Regions from separate parts of the Lactobacillus sp. wkB10 genome, predicted to be linked through region 3. Evidence: predicted binding sites of a transcription regulator. Region 3 holds the regulator's gene; each other region holds the start of a gene.
What was found. Region 3 encodes NrdR, which represses ribonucleotide reductase genes. Its sites were predicted from a motif close to ACACNATATATNGTGT; they were not measured.

Region 1: the regulator NrdR is predicted to act here: its motif matches at 4,327-4,342, upstream of nrdJ (ribonucleoside-triphosphate reductase, adenosylcobalamin-dependent).
Region 2: the regulator NrdR is predicted to act here: its motif matches at 1,856-1,871, upstream of LACWKB10_RS02820 (deoxynucleoside kinase).

The regions. Positions count from the first base shown of each region.
Region 1 covers NZ_JRJB01000003.1:206,382-212,785, forward strand. The annotation lists gene LACWKB10_RS03305 (cob(I)yrinic acid a,c-diamide adenosyltransferase) at 64-606, opposite strand; gene LACWKB10_RS03310 (ECF transporter S component) at 603-1,121, opposite strand; gene LACWKB10_RS03315 (DUF4430 domain-containing protein) at 1,130-1,522, opposite strand; gene LACWKB10_RS03320 (DUF4430 domain-containing protein) at 1,598-1,984, opposite strand; gene nrdJ (ribonucleoside-triphosphate reductase, adenosylcobalamin-dependent) at 2,021-4,255, opposite strand; gene LACWKB10_RS03335 (YjjG family noncanonical pyrimidine nucleotidase) at 4,892-5,602, shown strand; gene LACWKB10_RS03340 (aldo/keto reductase) at 5,667-6,404, shown strand, end outside.
Region 2 covers NZ_JRJB01000003.1:97,341-103,744, forward strand. The annotation lists gene LACWKB10_RS02815 (ABC transporter ATP-binding protein) at 1-1,167, opposite strand, end outside; gene LACWKB10_RS02820 (deoxynucleoside kinase) at 1,913-2,563, shown strand; gene LACWKB10_RS02825 (deoxynucleoside kinase) at 2,576-3,265, shown strand; gene LACWKB10_RS02830 (amino acid ABC transporter permease) at 3,506-4,147, shown strand; gene LACWKB10_RS02835 (amino acid ABC transporter ATP-binding protein) at 4,166-4,819, shown strand; gene LACWKB10_RS02840 (amino acid ABC transporter substrate-binding protein) at 4,820-5,674, shown strand; gene LACWKB10_RS02845 (Cof-type HAD-IIB family hydrolase) at 5,671-6,404, opposite strand, start outside.
Region 3 covers NZ_JRJB01000007.1:96,085-102,488, reverse strand. The annotation lists gene dnaI (primosomal protein DnaI) at 228-1,127, opposite strand; gene LACWKB10_RS06165 (DnaD domain protein) at 1,138-2,499, opposite strand; gene nrdR (transcriptional regulator NrdR) at 2,502-2,969, opposite strand; gene coaE (dephospho-CoA kinase) at 2,956-3,573, opposite strand; gene mutM (DNA-formamidopyrimidine glycosylase) at 3,570-4,400, opposite strand; gene polA (DNA polymerase I) at 4,413-6,404, opposite strand, start outside.

The DNA.
Region 1 (6,404 bases), on a different contig from region 3:
ATAAACTAAAAACGGAGTAGTTTCTTAATTTGAAACCACTCCGCTTTTTTAATATGAGTAAGCTTATTTGATTTTACTTTTGACCTCTGGCACACCATCTAATACGTTGGCATAGCGTGCTAAGATAAATAGATAATCTGATAGGCGATTGATATATTTTAAACAAGCAGGAGCAAGCTTTTGCTCCTCAGCGTTCAATTTTGCCATCGAACGTTCTGCTCGTCTGGCAACTGTACGTGCATAATGTAAATGAGTTGCAGTAACCGAACCGCCAGGTAGAATGAAATGGGTTGTTTTAGGAATTTGTTTATTGAGGTCATCAATTTGTTTTTCCAGATTTTCTACTTTTTCTGTCGTAATTTCTTCATGCCTTTTGACAACAATATCACTTTCAAGTTCATATAAGTCACGTTGCAAATCTTGTAAAGGATCATGCAATTTTTGACATTTGGCAGACAAATTGGCAATTACAACGCCTAGATATGAATCAAGTTCGTCAATATCACCAACGGCAACAATTTGCAGGTCATATTTAGGAACCATTTTGCCAGTAACCTGTTTAGTGAAGCCTTGGTCGCCCACCTTAGTATAGATTTTAATTGTCATAAAAGCCTCCGTTTGTAATGATCAAGTGCAATGTTCAGTGGCTTGTATAAAATGGGATAAAATACTAAATCACCGACTGCATGATAAGTATCAAATACCAGACTACCGGCCCAGTATGCTAAAAATGCATTAAAACCACCGAAAATAGACATACCAAAGTCAACGAAGCAGCCGTATTCCCAGCCAAGAAAAGCAGCTAGAATTAGTTGCAAGGTAAAGTGCTTCTTAAGCGGCGTAAATTTACCCAGCAAAGCAACGGTTAAAACGCAACCGCCATAAGCCAAAACTTGTGACACAGTCCAGATGCCAAAGCCTAAATAGATGTTGGAGACTACCATGGTTAAAAGGGCTAGGGCAAATCCAAATCCAAAACCGATATTCAAAGTTACAATCATTAAGATATCGGTTACCGGCTGGACATTCGGCACAGGAATTATTTTAAAAATTCTCAGTGCTACACACATTGCCGTTAAAATGGCTAACAGTGCTAACTTTTTAGTTGAATTACGTACCATAGCAAACTTTAAAAGCTAGTTTTTGCTAAAGTAAATTTAACCTTGTCTTTATTTGCCAATTTTTGAATTGCTGCGCCTTTTTGAGCGAACTTACCATTAATTCTGTAGGTCCAATAGATTTTTTTACTTGGATTTTGGCTCTTGCCAGCAATAGAAGTAATAAAACCATTAGTACTCTTTACTTTCCAACATTTCTTTAAACCGCGCATTACTGTTGAGTGCTTAGGCAATTTAACAGTCTTCTTTTTGTAAGTCTTGTTGTGTACTTTCAGAGTATAAGTAACTTTAATCTTGCTGCTGGCATCAACCTGTTGGACGTTTTGGGTTGTTTCAAGACCTGCAAACGTAAAGGTAAAAATAGTGGCAATTCCGGTTAAAACAGATAATTTGCTTTTTTTCATATAAAAACTCCCAATCTATAAATTTTTTGTGCAAGCACTAAAATATTTCGTACTTAGTCGCTTGCACGGACTTTTTTATTTCATTTTTGCTAAAGTGAATTTTACTTTATCGTTACTTGCGACTTTTTGCTGGTTAGCACCTTTGGTAGCGTATTTTCCGTTAACGGTGTAAGTCCAGTATATTTTCTTTTTGGCATTTTGCTTTTTACCATCAATTGCAGTAATAAACCCTTTATTGCTGTCTACTTTCCAGGCCTTTTTCAGACCAGTCATAACAGTAGACTTTTTAGGAACTTTAACTGTCTTTTTTTCTGTATCTTTTTTCGTAGCTAAAACATAGCTAACAGAAATATTATTGTTTGCTTTAGGTTTTTGCTGGGTCTGATTGTTCTGACAACCGGATAAAGTAAAGGCAAAAATGGCTGCAACACTGGTAACAATTGGTAACTTGCTTTTTTTCATGATTAAAATTTCGCCTACTTAAATTATTTAAATAATTTATTTAACAGGACATGCACCGGATTCACAATCGGTTTGATCAACTAATTCCAAGTCTTTTTGATCATCATTTTGCTCAGCAAAAACTTGAGCGACATCGCCGGTAATCTGTGCTTTTCTTTCCTCGTATTTTTCTTTATCGATTGGCTCTTTTGGTGCTTGTTTGAGTGAACCGCCATAATATGGCAACAGTGAAGTTGACTTAATTACATGACGGTATTGTTTAAAGAGTGAAGTGATCTTGTCTCCTTCGTCACTTTGGAAAGTAACAGTGCAGCTGACGGCGTTGTCTGACCAGTAAGTTTGCAGAAATGCTTGCGTAGCAAATTGCTCTTCAATTGAAACAGTACCAGCCGAAGCAAAGTTTTTACTATCAGCGTGAGCAGCACGTAATGGAAATTCAACACAAGTTGTGTTTGGTGAGTAAATATCTGGCTCTGAGTAGTAACCGCAAGCGTCAAGTGCTTTGAGCAGCGGATCAGAAGCTTGGAACCTGATTCTTTGAATGAGATAACCGGCATAGTGGAAGTGCATTCCCTCAGAAGCTCCAGCCAGTTTGGCAACAGTACCTGAAGGTTTAACAGTTGTGTGCTTGATTGATTCGTTGCATTTTAAAGTCTTACTGTATTCTTTATCAGCATCGATGACGGCTTGGTAAGCATCAGTAACCATTTTAATTCCCTGAGGATCATAAATTGGCTTCTTAATCTTTGCACCAGTTTCTTCATCAATGCTGTCTTCAAAGCCGGTAACAACGCGGTGACCCAAGTCATTTAACAACCAGTCCTGGATACCTGACATTGAAACACCAATTCTCCTGTTCTTGGAAATGATGTTACGGGAAATTTCCCAGTCATAGTCGCTAAAGGTTACACGTTTTGCGTAGCGAGTCGCTAATCTGAAAACGTCTTTCAGATCCCAATTTTCTTGTTCTGCAATATATGGAAATACTTCGAACAGGTTGCAAGGTTCACCGTTACCCAGGGAAATTTCTCCACAAGGGTTAGTACCTTCAACATCACCGTCAATATCTTTTTGATAACCGTCAATGATCCGGCCGTAATTACGAGATAAGTCAAGGTTAACTATTCCAGGCTCACCGTTTTCTCTGATGCCGTTAGCAATTGGTTCATATTCATCAAAGTTAGAATCAATTGCCACACTGTTATTTGATGCCCAGCGGTGGTGGTAGAGTTTATCTTTATCCTGTTTCATAGCGATAAAGTCTTGATCAGTACTAGTGCCTAAAGCCAGTTCTGCTGATCTTCTTACGTTGCCGGCAACGACTGTTTTACCAATTAAGTTGCAAATGTCAGTACAATCAACAGAAGTTAAATTGTCACCGACCCGGTTGTTAATAATGTTGTTAATATCGAAAAACATTTCCACTAAAGGCATAGGACCAGAGGCTGTACCGCCAAAGCCGTGAATCTTAGCTCCGTAAGGACGAATTCTGCTGATGTCAAGTACTAGTTTCGTCTTATTTTCAGAATTGGTTTGGTTAAAGTGCACGTCGATTAAGCGAGCGTTAGCTAAAACCCAGCCTTCACGGGTATCGGGCAAATTATAATAAATATAATCTGATTTACCATCGTTTTGCTTGATCCATTCGTCTTTGTCCGTTGCACCCAGCTTAATTGAATCTGCGTATGAGGCACTCTTTTTGTTAATCACGACTGTCAAGTCAATTTTATTATCAACTGCAGGAATCTTTTTAATATTATCTTGGACAACAGAAAAGCCAACGCCGCCGCCTTTCATTGATTCGTCAAAAAGAAATGAAAAAGGCATTGAAACTGCTTCTTGATCTTGATTTAAATAATCTGGAACTATATGACTGTCACCGTATTTTTGCGGACGAATAGCTATGAACCAGCAATTATTCAAAGAGTCACCATTGCGCTTTTGGTAATCTGTACCAGAAACCCACAGATTACGACCAGAAGGCGTTGCGCCAAGGCCGTAAACTAGTTTAAATAAATTCTTAGCTTCGTTTGTTAATTCGTTGACTACTTCTTTTGAAGGAGAATCTTTGAGACGAGGGTCCAGATTAATATTCCCCTCAACTACGCGTTTAACCGTTTCGTCCCAATTTTCAGAACGATTTTTTTCAGGAAGCCATCTGGCATAGGTTCGTTTGTAAGTAACCCAGCCAAGCTCTCCCCAGTGGGGAGTGACATTTTGTTTCACTTGATCAATGTAACCCTGATCTAAGGTTATGCTCGTATTTTTCATATTCAAAGTTACTCCTTAAACTAGTAAATTGTTCCACAGACACATCATCTATGGCTACAGTTAGAACTATACCACAATATCTTGTATTTGCTAGAGCAAAGATTGCACACAAACACGAACAAAAGTCTTAACTTGATGTGCGAGTAAGCTATTGAGACTAAGAAAAAAATATATAGAATTCAAAGCAAGAAAAAAGCACAATAAGTTGAATCTAATACTTATTATGCTTGAATATATCTTTAATTTTTTAAGTTAAATTAATGCCTGACCGCAGCAAAGAAAAGGAAGATTAAACCTAGAAAAATGATTGCGGGAATAAATAGATGAATTAAGAAAAAGAAAGCAAGAGCACAAGCTAAAAGGAAAAACAGGATTTTGACAATCCCAATTCCCATTTTGACTAAAAGCCAAATGAGAAACAAAATCAATAATAATGTAAACATGCCCAATCACCCCTTTTGCTTAAATTAAAGGATATTATATCTTATTTCGTGAAATAGCAGTAGCAATGTAAGCAAAATTTAAAAATAGTTAATTATGTCCTTTATCAGTGAAATATTGTTATAATGAATCTCCACACTAATTTTAGTGAATACGCATTATATTCTTAGGAATATTTGGAGAGGAAGAAATTGCTTGCGTTATAAACAAATAATTTTTGATGTTGATGATACTTTGATTGACTTTGCTGCTACAGAAAGTTTTGCTTTGCATAGTCTCTTTAAAGCACATCATTGGCAGTTAACTGATGAGATGCAACGTGATTACCATGCATATAATCAAGGACTGTGGCGTAAGCTGGAACAAGGCAAGATCAATTATGATCAGCTCAGTAAGATGGCTTTTACTAATTTTATTAAAGAAAATTTGGGTATTGCAGTTGATGGCTTAGAAATAATGAATGAATATCGTTCGTATTTTGGCAAGGCTCATAAATTGTTGCCCGGCGTTGTGGATACTTTGCGTTATGCCCGTAAACAAAATTATTGCTTAACAGTCTTAAGTAACGGTGAGACCTTTATGCAGAGGCACCGATTGGAATTAGCGGGAATTAAGGATTATTTTTCCTTAATTGTGACATCGCAAGAAGCTGGTTTTGCTAAACCTGATACCCGGATTTTTGATTACTTTTTTGCTCACACCAATATTGGTCCTGAAGATACAGTCTTTTTTGGTGATGGACTGCAGTCAGACATATTAGGAGCAGAAAAATATGGTTTTGACAGCATTTGGTATAACCACCGCAGGCGCAAGAATAAGATGAATCTTCATCCGCTGTATGAAGTAACTACTTATCCGCAATTTGTAACTTTACTCAAAAGCGACTTTCAAAAACAGCTGCAGTAATTACTATCTTTTTCTGTAGAAGTATAGTTCAGTTCGGTATAATATTGGTGAGAGGTGAAAAATTATGACTAGTAAAATTCAATCTTTACATGACACTTATGAATTAAATAATGGCGTCAAAATACCAGTTATCGGACTGGGGACTTGGCAAACTCCTGATGGTGAAGTTGCTCAAAAAACCGTCGAGGATGCGCTAAGTCTTGGCTATCGCTTAATCGATACGGCTGCTGCCTACGGCAATGAGGAAAGTATTGGTCGGGGCATTAAATTAAGTGGGGTCAACAGGGGTGACTTATTTGTAACGACTAAGTTATGGAATGATCATCACGGTTACCAGAAAACTAAAGCTGCAATTGATGAAAGTTTAACTAAACTGGATTTAGATTATCTTGATTTGTACTTAATCCATTGGCCTAATCCGGCTCCAGTGCGTGATCACTGGGCTGAATTGAATGCGGAAAGTTGGCAGGCAATGGAAGAGGCAGTTCAAGCGGGAAAGATTCGTGCAATTGGCGTCTCCAACTTTAGACGTAAACACTTAGATGAACTTCTGAAAACTGCTAAGATTCGTCCTGCCGTTAATCAAATTTATCTTAACCCTAGTGATATGGAAGAAGACGTGACGGCTTATAATAAAGAACTTGGTATTCTGAGCGAAGCATATTCACCACTGGGCAGAGGTGGTTTGTTTGCTAATGACACGGTAGTTTCTATTGCGCAGAATTATGATAAGAGTCCGGCACAAGTTTTATTACGCTGGTCATTGCAACATGGTTTCGTTCCACTACCAAAATCAGTTCAT
Region 2 (6,404 bases), on a different contig from region 3:
ACCTTGGTAGCCTGTTAACAAACCACCAATTAATTTTACGAGGGTTGATTTACCACAACCAGACGGACCAACAATGGCCACTCGTTCCCCTCGCTTAACGCTGCCGGCAACATTTGTTAAAATAGGTCTGTCATTATTGGGATAGCTGAATGAAAGATTGCTAAATGCAATTTGCTGGGTCAAAGGAGCAACATTCTTATCCCCAGTTTTTTCCTGTGTATTAGCCAATTTATTATATTTGTCAAAAATAGGCTGAACTGCCCGAATTGAAGTTAGATCAATACTGATTTCTGTCAAGCTGCCAAAGACATTCCCGGACATTGAACCAACAATTAAAATAGCACCAATTGGAACCTGATTGTGAAAGGCCAGATATCCGGATTCAACAGTTAAAATAGTTTGAGCAGATACACTAATCAGGTTAATCAGTGCATTAGAAAAGGACATTTCTGTAATGTAATTAACCCGAGCCTGTCCGGTCTTATCTGATACCGCAAGAACTATTTTATTGAGCAATTTTTGCTGACCAAGTGTGAGCAGGTTGACAAAGCCCTCAAGAACATCGGTTATTTTTGACGTTAATACCTCATTTTGCTTGCTTTGTTTTTGCGATAATTCCTCCAACTTTTTCTTAAAAAGACGGGGAAATAAAATCATAATAACAGCAAAAACCAAAGTGGTTACAAATAAGAGTGGATGGTAAAAAAACAGGATGACACTGGCAATAATGCCTAGGAGTGCGCTGCTAAATGTTTGCTCTAAACTGAAAAAGCCATCTTGATTAATTTGGTTTATATCGTTAGTAAACCAGGAAACATAATCAGCTTCCGTGTGTTTGTTAAAACCTTCATACTCTTGACGACCAATTATATGAGCTAATGCGCTCCTAATGGAATTATCGACAGCCTTGATGATTACAGCGGAATACCGTGAACTACAAAAAAAGAAAATCAGAAAAAAGCCCCAGCTAAGCAAGTTTAAGCCTGTATCAACAATAAAGCCGTTTAAATTATGCTGAGTCAAAGCAGTAAGTGCATTACCTTTAAAAATGCTGGCAGCAGTTTGTGCTACATTCCGGCCAAAATAGAAAATGGCCAGAATTACATACATGCCTGAATTACGTTTAATGTAGGTCCAAAGCGAAAATTTTGTTATAGTATCGTCCATGATTTACTTCCTGTCAAAACATCTATTTTTAGAGCTAATACTAAAATGACATATCTTCCTGAGAGAAACAGTTTGCAAAGAACATTAATCTTTGACCTATTTCAAAGCTGCAGGCTCTCAAATAATTTAATTATTGTGGGCTTTAGCATCCCTTCTAAAAATCCCCTAAGTACCAATTACGGCATGAAACATACTAATTTGCCCTTTTTATTTGACGTATTTTCTACTATCTTTATAATTTATTTATCATTTTATGGCTTTTATAATATAAAAGCAATCTATTTTTAATTTTTATATTTAGAATTATTTCTTGGCAACAGTATATAAATAGTGCAACTGCTTTATATTCTTAAAAAAATTTTGTTTCATAGTTGAGATATCATTATCATGTTTTAATTGAATTAAATTATACAACTGCTTTCAGCTTCGTTTGCTTTAACAATAAAAAAGCTAAATGCAAGCTGTACGGCTTGCTATAGAATAAATATTTCCATCATGCTCTAACTCTATTGCAAGTTAATAACTATTAGTTTAATTTTGAGGATTTATTTTAGTTTCACGTGTAACACAGTTTAAAATCATAAGTTCAAATTTTCAATTTTGACAATATCTACAACTTTTTACTTCTGTATTATACAAAATCACTTGACTTTTTCACTACAATTTAAATTTACTTTTTCCTTGTCTACCACTATATCTCGTATTAAACTAAATAAGAATCTATATATTGTATTTAAGAAAGAACGTGATCCAAGTTATTGTTTTAAGTGGGCCAATTGGAGCCGGTAAATCCAGTTTAACTAGTATTTTAGCTGAGCACTTAGGTACACAAGCCTTTTACGAGGGAGTTGATAATAATCCTGTTCTTCCTTTATATTACCAAGACATGAAACGCTATACTTTTTTGCTCAACATCTACTTGCTTAACCACCGTTTAGCACAAATTAACCAGGCAATTCTAGAAAAAAACAGTGTTTCTGATCGTTCGATTTATGAAGATGCACTATTTTTCAAAATGAATGCAGATAGTAAAGTGGCAGACCCTACTGAATTTAAAATATATGATAGTTTGCTAGAAAATATGATGGAAGACACTCCGGGCAATCCTAGCAAAAAACCCGATTTACTAATCTACATTCATGTTTCCCTGGATACTATGCTTAAGCGCATTAAAAAACGTGGACGTTCATTTGAGCAAATCAGTACTGATCCCAGTTTAAAAGATTACTATGCCAGGCTAATTAAGTATTACGAGCCTTGGTACGAAAAATATGATGCATCTCCCAAGATCAAAATTGATGGCGATAAATATGATTTCATTTGCGATGAAGATGCCAAAAAAGAAGTTTTAAGTCAAATTGATGACAAGTTGCATGCAATAGGCAATTTAGAATAGAGAAGGAACGTGATGACAGTTATTGTTTTAAGCGGGCCAATTGGAGCCGGTAAATCCAGTTTAACCAGTATTTTAGCTAAGTATTTAGGAACTAAACCTTTTTATGAAAGTGTCGATAACAATCCTGTATTGCCACTTTTTTATGCTGATCCTAAAAAATATGCATTTCTACTCCAAGTGTTTTTCCTAAACACTCGTTTTCGTAGTATCAAGGATGCATTAACCGATGATAATAACGTTCTTGATCGTTCAATTTATGAAGATGCTCTTTTCTTCCAAATGAATGCAGACATTGGTCGGGCTACTAAAGAAGAAGTTGATACATATTATGAACTGCTCAATAATATGATGGGTGAACTTAAGCACATGCCAAAGAAAAATCCTGATTTGCTTGTTCATATTAAGGTTTCATATGACACTATGATTAAAAGGATTCAAAAACGAGGACGTCCTTATGAACAGCTGAGCTACGACGCAACGCTGGAAGATTACTATAAGAGACTTTTGCGTTACTACAAACCCTGGTATGAAAAATACGATTACTCTCCTAAAATAGAAATAGATGGTGACAAACTAGACTTCATTACTGATGATCATGCTAGAGAAATTGTACTAGATCAAATCGTTGCCAAGTTAAAAGAAATGGGCAAACTACCTAAGTCTTGGGACAAGTCTACAGCTATTCAAATCGAGCAACAATAAATCATTTTAAAGAGTCATTAGCTACAGCTAGTGGCTTTTTTCATGTCATGCTTATTAAACTAACTATCAGCAAATTACAAATTTCTATATTAATTAAATAAAATTTCGAAAACTATGTTATGATTAAAACATATATTTTTTCACATATTTTTTTAATCAATTTATATAATTTAGCTGGTATTAAAAGAGTTGCCCTATTAGTCTCTCTAATCAAATTAATTTCAGTAAAAAGGAGAAAAAATGAACTATATCCTTTCAATTATGCCCTCTTTAATTTCAGGTGCAAAGATGACATTAATTTTATTCTTTTGGACTTTGATTGTTTCTATTCCTTTGGGAATTATAGTCAGCCTAGGCTTGCTTTCGCATTTTAAGCCCTTAAGGTTAATCTTAAAATTTTACATTTGGATTATGCGGGGTACCCCTCTTTTGCTGCAATTAATTTTTATTTTCTATGGTTTGCCTATAGTCGGCATCATTTTTGAACGCTATGATGCAGCACTTTTCGCTTTTATTTTAAACTATACGGCATATTTTGCTGAGATATTCCGTGGTGGCTTTCAATCAATCCCTGTAGGTCAATACGAAAGTGCTCGCGTTTTAAGATTAAATTACTGGCAAACAATGACCCATATTATTATTCCTCAGGTCAGCAAAATAGTTATACCTTCAATTGGCAATGAAGTGATCAACTTAGTTAAAGATACTTCTTTAGTCTATGTCATTGGTTTGGGTGAACTCTTACGTGCTGGCAATGTTGCTACAGCAAGAGATGTAACGCTAATTCCTTTAGTGATAGTCGGTATAATATATCTATTAATGACAGGTATCGCATCATTTTTGCTGAAAAAAATTGAACACAATTTTGCAAAGTGGAAGTAAATTAGGGGAAACAATACTATGTTAGAACTTAAAAACATTACTAAAAAATTTGGCTCTCGTACGATTTTAAACAAGTTAAACTTAACTATTCCTGACAGACAAATTTTAGCCATTGTAGGACCATCTGGAGCAGGAAAAACTACTTTGCTGCGCTGCTTAAGTGGTTTAGAAAAAATTGATTCCGGTGATTTTTTGTGGGATGGGCAAAAGTTTGACCCAGCCGCTCCTGATAGCAAAAGTCATATTATCGGAGTAGTTTTTCAAAGCTATGAGCTTTTCCCCAATTTAACTGTAATCGAAAATATTACTTTGGCACCAACACTAGTTTTAAAAGAAAGTACAGATCAGGCACAAGCCCGTGCGCGAAAATTGCTTAAACAACTAGATTTAATTGGTAAAGAACAGCTCTATCCCTATCAGCTTTCTGGAGGTCAGCAACAAAGAGTAGCTATTGTACGTGCTCTAGCAATGGAACCCCATATTCTATGTTATGACGAACCCACTTCTGCTTTAGATCCTGCTTTAAGAACAAAAGTCGGAGAAATAATTTTAAAACTTAAAAATAATAACAACATGACGCAAATTATTGTCACTCATGACATGGAATTTGCCAGTCAAGTGGCTGATCAGGTATTCAAAGTAAAAGCATTAGATGATAAGAAGGTAATATAAGTGAAAACAAAGCGCCTCTTAGCCCTCATAACAACGCTCATCTGTACTTTATTTATCTCTGCCTGCAGTGGCATATCAGTTAATAGAAAAGCTAATGCAGTTGACAACTGGTCTCTTATAAAGCAACGCGGCTATGTTACAGTTGGTGTAGATGATACTTTTGTGCCCATGGACTTTAGACAAAAAAATGGTCAGTTAATTGGTTACGACGTTGATCTCGCAAATGCTGTTTTTAAACAATATGGTATTAACGTCAGTTTTCAAACAATTGACTGGTCCATGAATACTACCGAATTAAAAAACGGCACAATTGATCTTATATGGAATGGTTTTAGCAAAAACCCAGAGCGTGAAGCTAAGGTAAGTTTTAGTAAAACTTACCTATATACTTCTCAGGTATTAGTAAGTCTTAAAAAGAATAAAATTAATACCATTGCCGCAATGAAAAATAAGACTTTGGGCGTTCAAACTGGCTCTTCCGGCTATAATGACGTAATGAAATATCCGAAAGTTTTTAAAAATCATATTAAAAATCAGGATCCTATCCTTTATGATTCCTTCACTAATGCATTTATAGATCTAAATGCAGGTCGCATCCAAGGCTTGCTGATAGATAGCACCTATGCAAATTATTACATTTCACGGCAAAAACACCCGGAAAACTTTACTGAGATCGAAAGTCCTTTTCCAAAAGAAGAATTTGGTGTAGGCATGAGAAAAAGCGACTTAACCTTGCATAAGAAAATCAATTATGCCTTAGAAAAGCTGGCAAAAAATGGCACTTTAACAAAGATTAATCACAAATGGTTTGGTAACAAAGCTGAATCCCCTTTACTTCAAACAAAAAAGGATTAATTTAAATTGTCAAGTATTGCAGCTATTCCATCGTGATTGTTATCTAAAGTAGTTTTAAATTTCTTTTTCAAATCTTGTGGTGCATTCCCCATTATTACAGGATGACCAACTGATTGAAGCATTTTTTCATCATTATAATTATCTCCAAAAGCCCAGCACCTTTTTAGTTCTATGCCAAAAGACTGGGCTATTACTTTTGCTCCCTGACCTTTAGAAACTCGTTTAACAACAACCTCTAACAAATTTGCGGCAGATTTCACTATATAGAATTCTGGATAAAGCTTTCTGAGTTCCTTTTGAGTATCATCTAATAAGCTTGGTGTTCCCATGAGCAAAATTTTATGTACATTTTCAAGACGTTTTATTTCAGTAATTGAACTGGGTTGTGCTCTAAATTTAACAATTTTTTCTTCATTTTCAACCAAATCATTATTATTACCTGGGAAATAATACCAATTATCACCGCTATAAACATTCCACACCACGCCATTATTCTGACGTTCTATATAAGTACAAATGCTTGCAGCTTTTGAAGAGGACATAAAATGCGAATCAAGAATGTGACCTTTCTTATCCAAAACCAAAGCTCCATTGTAGGCAACCATCGGACATGACCTGGTAATTTCTCCCACAACGGACATAATTGCCTTAGGCATCCGTGCAGAAACTGGTACAAACACATTGCCTTTAATAAGTTGATTACGAATAGCAAGTTTAGTCTTCAGTGTAA
Region 3 (6,404 bases):
AGAAAATGAACTATCTCGTTATAGATTGTTAACGGAATCTAACCCATTATCAAAATTTAGGTATGAATGAGTGGATTGCAAGCGCTAATGAAAGCTTTCAGAATAATGCTTTTCTCTCTGAGTTGCGTTGCAACATGTTCATTCATTGGACTTAATTATAACCCAATAATTTTTTAATGCAAGTATATTTTCATTAAAAAATTAAATTATTCTGCATCTTTTATAACTTAGTGACGTCGATTAGGTCCAGATATTACTATTTCCGTTGCTAAAGAACGTATTCTTTCCATTATTCTAGCAGCCTTCACTGGTTCAATTGAACTTTTGGTTTCCTTGAAATGGTCCTCCAAATCAGCCATAGCAAAATTGGACGAGAAAAAGGTTGGCAAAATATTGTCCATTCGAGCCTGTAAAATTACTGCCAAGACCTCGTCTCGTGACCATTGACTTAAATTTTCCGCACCGATATCATCCAATATTAACAAGTCAGAATTAGCAATTTTTTGTACTTCAGTTTGTAAACTATTGTCATTAAAATGACTGGACAAACTAGCAATGAAGGTTGGAACGTGCAGAAAAACGACATATTTTTCCATTGCAGCTACCTGATTTGCCAGTCCTGCTAAAATATACGTTTTACCAATACCAAAATTACCTGATAAATAAAGACCCTTTTGGTGAATATCTTGTGAATACCGATATAAAAAGCGCTGAATAGCAGTCATTACTTCTGCTCTTTCTGGTGTCATTTCAATTTTACTTAAACGAACATCATGCAAACCCTCTGGTAAATTAATTAAACGCAAGTGCTTTTTAATATTAATTTCCTGATCATGAATCAGTTTACTGTCTTCAGGAACAAATTTAAGACTAATGGCATTTTTATTCATTATCAAATCTGGATAATATCCTTTGGTCACAGGATCTTTTTTATGTTGGCTCAGATAAAATTCAAAAAGACTGGGAAGGCTTTTATCAATTATACTGTCATTAAGTTGTGCTCGGTGCTGACTGATAAATTGTTGCACTTTGGGTTCTGCCAAAACTTTTTGCTTAATTTTAGCGGTACTCTCGTCTTCTGCTTTAGCAGTTTGTCCTTTAGCCATAATTTTTTTAATGGGTTGCATTTTATTTCACCTACTTCATGCCGTTTTTATCTTCAAAATTCTTGAAAAATTCTTTTAGCTCCGCACTTGAGACATCAGATTTTAATTTTGGCTTTTGCTTGTTCCAATCAGTGCCCTTTTCAACCGTTTTTCCGGGAGCAAAGCGGTTATACCGCTTGCTTCGCCTTTGTTCTTGTGCTTTTTTCCTCTTGTCCATATAATCCAAGGCCTGAGCACCCGTTTTAACACCATGTTGCAGCCAATCATGCAAAATTTTGTTTGCTAAACGAAAAGAAATGTTGGGGCCACTTTTTAAACAAGCATATGTCAGAATATTAAGTAATTCCGCTGATATTCCCTTATCATTATATAGGCTGTCTAACACTTGATATTCACTCGCATCGACATAATCATTTTTCTCAGCTTTTAAATGATATAAAAACTGTGCCGGAGTATCAGTCTGTGCTTTTTGCAATAATTTTTGCTCTTCCTGATTTAATTGGCTATTATTATCAAATTTGTCAGATATTTTAGCCTTGCTTTGCAAATGTCTGCGAGTAGCACTACCATGAATGCTGTTAGCAATAGTTTGCTTAATTTCTCTCATATTTAAATGATAGTCACCATGCAAACAAGGTATTGCCTCGTCAACAAATTCCTGTTCTGTCAGCCCATATATGCGCATTACTGCGCGAATAGCTTCTTTGTTCTGATCAATTTCACTGCCAGCTATTTGATAAATTTCGAATTGCTGTTTCATAAAATTCCAGTCAATATTATCTTGATCATTAATAGTAGCATAATTGCTTGCAGAATAATTATTCTCTCGAGCCGCTTTTTTAACCTCAATTGAAGGATCTATTGCTTCTTGATCGGATAAATGGAAAACATCCATAAATGAAGCAGAAATATTAGGTGCCTCTTTGATGCCACTTAATTCACTCTTATTTTGTTTAGCTTCTCTGGCAAACTCGTGACTCAATTTGTTAAAGGCAGATACTCCAACTTTTTCTTTTAATAAACTAGCTAAAAGTGCAGTTGTAAAAAATTCACTGCTTGCTGGAACTCTCTTAATTTTGAAACACAAAACCTGACCCATAATTTGGTTATCGAGCAGTCTCGTTTGAATCAAACCAACGGCTTCAAGCTTGTGCAGTGCACCAAACAACTTTTTTATATCACAATCTGTCTGTTCTTGAAGAGTATAGATTCCCTTAGCATCAGAAAGCATTGCCTGTGCACTATAATCTTCATTTAGACTTAAATAGACAGCTAAAGCAAGGGAGCCAATAAGAGGTTGATACAATTTAATTAATATGTGCAAATCTTTAGGAAAAATATCCACTTTGTTGGTAATGAAAAACGGCTGTTTGGGATCATTTGTCTCAAACATAATTAATTACCCTTTTCCCTTTTTGCAATCATATCTTCCATTGTTTTCATAAAGCTGGACATATCTTTAAATTCCCGATAAATGGAAGCAAAACGAATATAGGCCACATCGTCAATTTTTGCCAGCTCATCCATTACCAGTTGACCAATCTTTTTCGAAGAAATCTCGCTAACCCCCTGTTGTCTGACTTTGTTTTCTACATGGTCGACTAGTTCTTCAAATTGTGTACTTGATATCGGCCGCTTTTGACCAGCCGCCATTACGCCATGCAAAATTTTTTTACGATTAAAAGGTTCACGAGTACCATCATTCTTAATCACTAATAAAGGAGTAGTTTCAACTCTTTCAAACGTGGTAAACCGAAAGCCACAGTTTTCGCATTCACGGCGACGTCTAATTGCACGATTTTCATCACTTGGACGTGAATCAATGACTTTTGATGCATTTTTATGACAATTAGGACATTCCATATAAGTCCTCCCCTTTTATTTCAAGAAGCAACTGTGCTAATTTGGATTTCAGATCTTGCTTTGTACCAGTATTATTAATCACAAAATCAGCCAATTTTTCTTTCTGGGACAAGGGCATCTGACTACGAATTCGCTTCAAAGCAGCACCTTTACTTAAATTATCCCTTAACATTAACCGCTTCATTTGCAGAGATTCTGGTATTGCAATCAATAAGGTAAAATCGCAATATTTTTGACCATTTGATTCAAATAAAACTGGTGCATCGACAACAACCAAAGAATTTTTGTTCCGGTTGTTTAGCGCAATTTTAGCCTGTATTTCTTGAAAAATCAACGGATGGGTAATTTCATTTAAAGCTTCAAGCTGCTTTTCATCATCAAAAACAATCTGTCCTAACGCTGAACGATTGATAGATTGGTCTGACTTAAGTATTCTTTTTCCAAACTGTTTTACTACTAGTTCATAACCCTTCTCGCCTTTATTTAAGATATCGTGAGCAATTTGATCGCAGTCTATAACCGGTATTTGTTTTTCTCTAAAAAAAACATCAGCAGTGCTTTTACCACTGGCTATCCCGCCGGTTAAGCCTAAAATCTTTGTCATTTGTAAATCACCTGACACTTAGGACAAAATGTTGTACCTCGTCCGTTTACTTTAATTTTTTCAAGAGGCGTACCACAACGCATGCAAGGTTCACCCTTGTGACCATATACCTGCAACATTTTTTGAAAACCACCTGTCTTACCATTTGCATCTAGATAGGTATGAACTGTAGTACCCCTTTCTGCTATGGCTAATTCTATCAGCGAATTAATTTTATCATGCAGTTCTGCAACTTTTGTATCCGGGATACTATTGGCCATACTTAGTGGGTGAATTTTTGTTTCCCACAAAACCTCATCCACGTAAATGTTACCCAGACCGGCCACTACTGATTGATCAAGCAATGTATTTTTAATATTTTTCTTTTTACGGGCTAAGCCTTTTTGTAAATAAGAAACGGTAAAAGCTGCTGAGTTGGGTTCAACACCTAATTTGCCAATACCAGTTTTTTCTTTTTCTGTTCCGGTTTTTATCAGCTGCATCCGGCCAAACTTACGCACGTCATTATAACGTAAGGCCGAGTTATCGCTAAAAATGATCTGCACGTGATCATGCTTGTCTTTTTTTGTATTTATTTTGACTAAGCGATACTTACCTTCCATGCGTAAATGTGACACTATTGTTAAATTGTCACTGAGACGAATTAGCAGATATTTAGCGTAACGATCTATATTTTCTATCTTTTTTCCAGTTAATTGTCTTGCAAATTCTTTAGCATCTCCGGTAATAATTTTTGGGTACCATACAGTTACTTCTTTGATTGTTTTTCCTTTGATAAGAGGAAGAAGTGTTCGCCTGACAGTTTCAACTTCCGGCATTTCGGGCATTAAAATTACTCCTTACTTCGCAACAAACCAGTTATGACCATATCCAGAGTCAGCTACAAGAGGTATATCAAGTCTCACAGCGGATTGCATAACTTCAGGCACAATTTTTTTGATTGTTTCTAATTCATCTTTTGGTACATCAAAAATCAATTCATCATGAACCTGGACTACCATTTTTGTCTTGAGATGCATGTCATCCAATTTTTTCTGCATGTTAATCATTGCTATTTTAATAATATCTGCAGCTGAACCTTGAATAGGAGAATTGATAGCTGTCCTTTCGGCAAATGAACGGACGTTATAATTTTTGGCGTGAATATCAGGTAAATAACGCCTTCTATGCATTATTGTCTCCGCATAACCTTTTTCACGTGCCACTTGCACAGCTTTATTCATATATTCTTTAACTTGCGGATATTGTTCAAAGTAATTGTCAATAAATTCCTTAGCCTTTTTACGGCTAATATTGAGATTCTTAGACAAGCCATAATCAGAAATACCGTATACAATACCGAAATTAACTGCCTTAGCTCTGCGGCGCATTAGCGGAGTCACATCATCGGTTGACTTAAGATGAAAAATGCGCATTGCGGTGTGAGCATGAATATCATAACCCGTTCTAAAGGCTTCCTGCATCTGCTCATCACCAGAAACTTGTGCTAGTACCCGCAATTCAATTTGAGAATAATCACATGAAAAAATATAGCCGTCAGGTTCACTAGGCACAAAAGCTTTTCGAATTTGTTTACCCTCTTCTGTTCTAGTTGGGATGTTTTGTAAATTAGGGTCAACGGAGGACAAACGACCGGTTGCGGTCAGAGTTTGTAAATACCTCGTGTGAACGCGACCGTCCTTTTGAATAACATCTAGCAGGCCGTTAACATAGGTAGATTGGATTTTTGCAATTTGCCGGTAAGTCAAAATTTGCTCAATAATAGGGTTCTCATCCTTTAACTGGTTTAAAACATCAACAGAAGTTGAATAGCCAGTCTTGGTCTTTTTAATTGGCTTCAAGCCCATTTTTTCGAATAAAATATGGCCCAATTGCTTAGGAGAATTAATATTAAATTCCTCACCGGCCTCATCATAGATTTGTTGTTCCATTTTTTTAAGGTCAACCGCAAATTCATCCTGGAGCTGCGTTAAGGTATCAGCTTGGACTTTGATACCATTTATCTCCATGACAGACAAGACTCGTGCAACTGGTATTTCGATGTTGGCATAAAGATCATCCTGCTCGTGCTCTTTTAGTTTAGCTAACAATGTCTCTTTTAAGTTCTCAATTGCTTCTATCTTGCCAGCCAAATGGTTAAATAACACCTGATCGTCTTCTGGAATGTGGGCACTTTTACCTTTACCATAGACATCGTAATCACTTTTAACCGAATTATCGCCGTACATCCGACATATCTCGCCCATATCGTCTGAATTATTTTCATTATTAATCAAATATGAAGCAAGAAGCATGTCATAGTCAATGCCGCGAGCATGAATACCTAATCGGTTCAAACCTACAGTTGTCCTTTTAAGGTCGAACACATTTTTGGAAACTTTATCACTCTCAAGTATGTTTTTAAGTTTAGATTCTTTTAGCAGTTCAACATTGCGACTAATATATATTTGATTATCTACCTTAATGGCAAAACCGACAAAATCAGCTAAATGATAATTAGCACCAAGCATTCCGAGATAAAAAGTAATAGTTTGTCCATCAGTAACAGCAAAATTATTGATGTCAATTTCTTTAAGTTCAGTGAAATCAACTATTTTATCATTATCATATGTTTTTTCCGATTGATCTTGTGTTTGATTTTCTCCGTCCGGATTTAATTCACTCAAGAATTTACGAAAGTTCATCTTTTCATAGAATCTGCGCAATTTCTGATAGTCAATAGGACGCCTTTTAACATCATCGATCCCAATGGTTAAAGGAGTATGACGATCAATAGTAGCTAATTTTTTGCCTAAAAGAGCCTTATCTTTATCATTAATCAAATTTTCCTT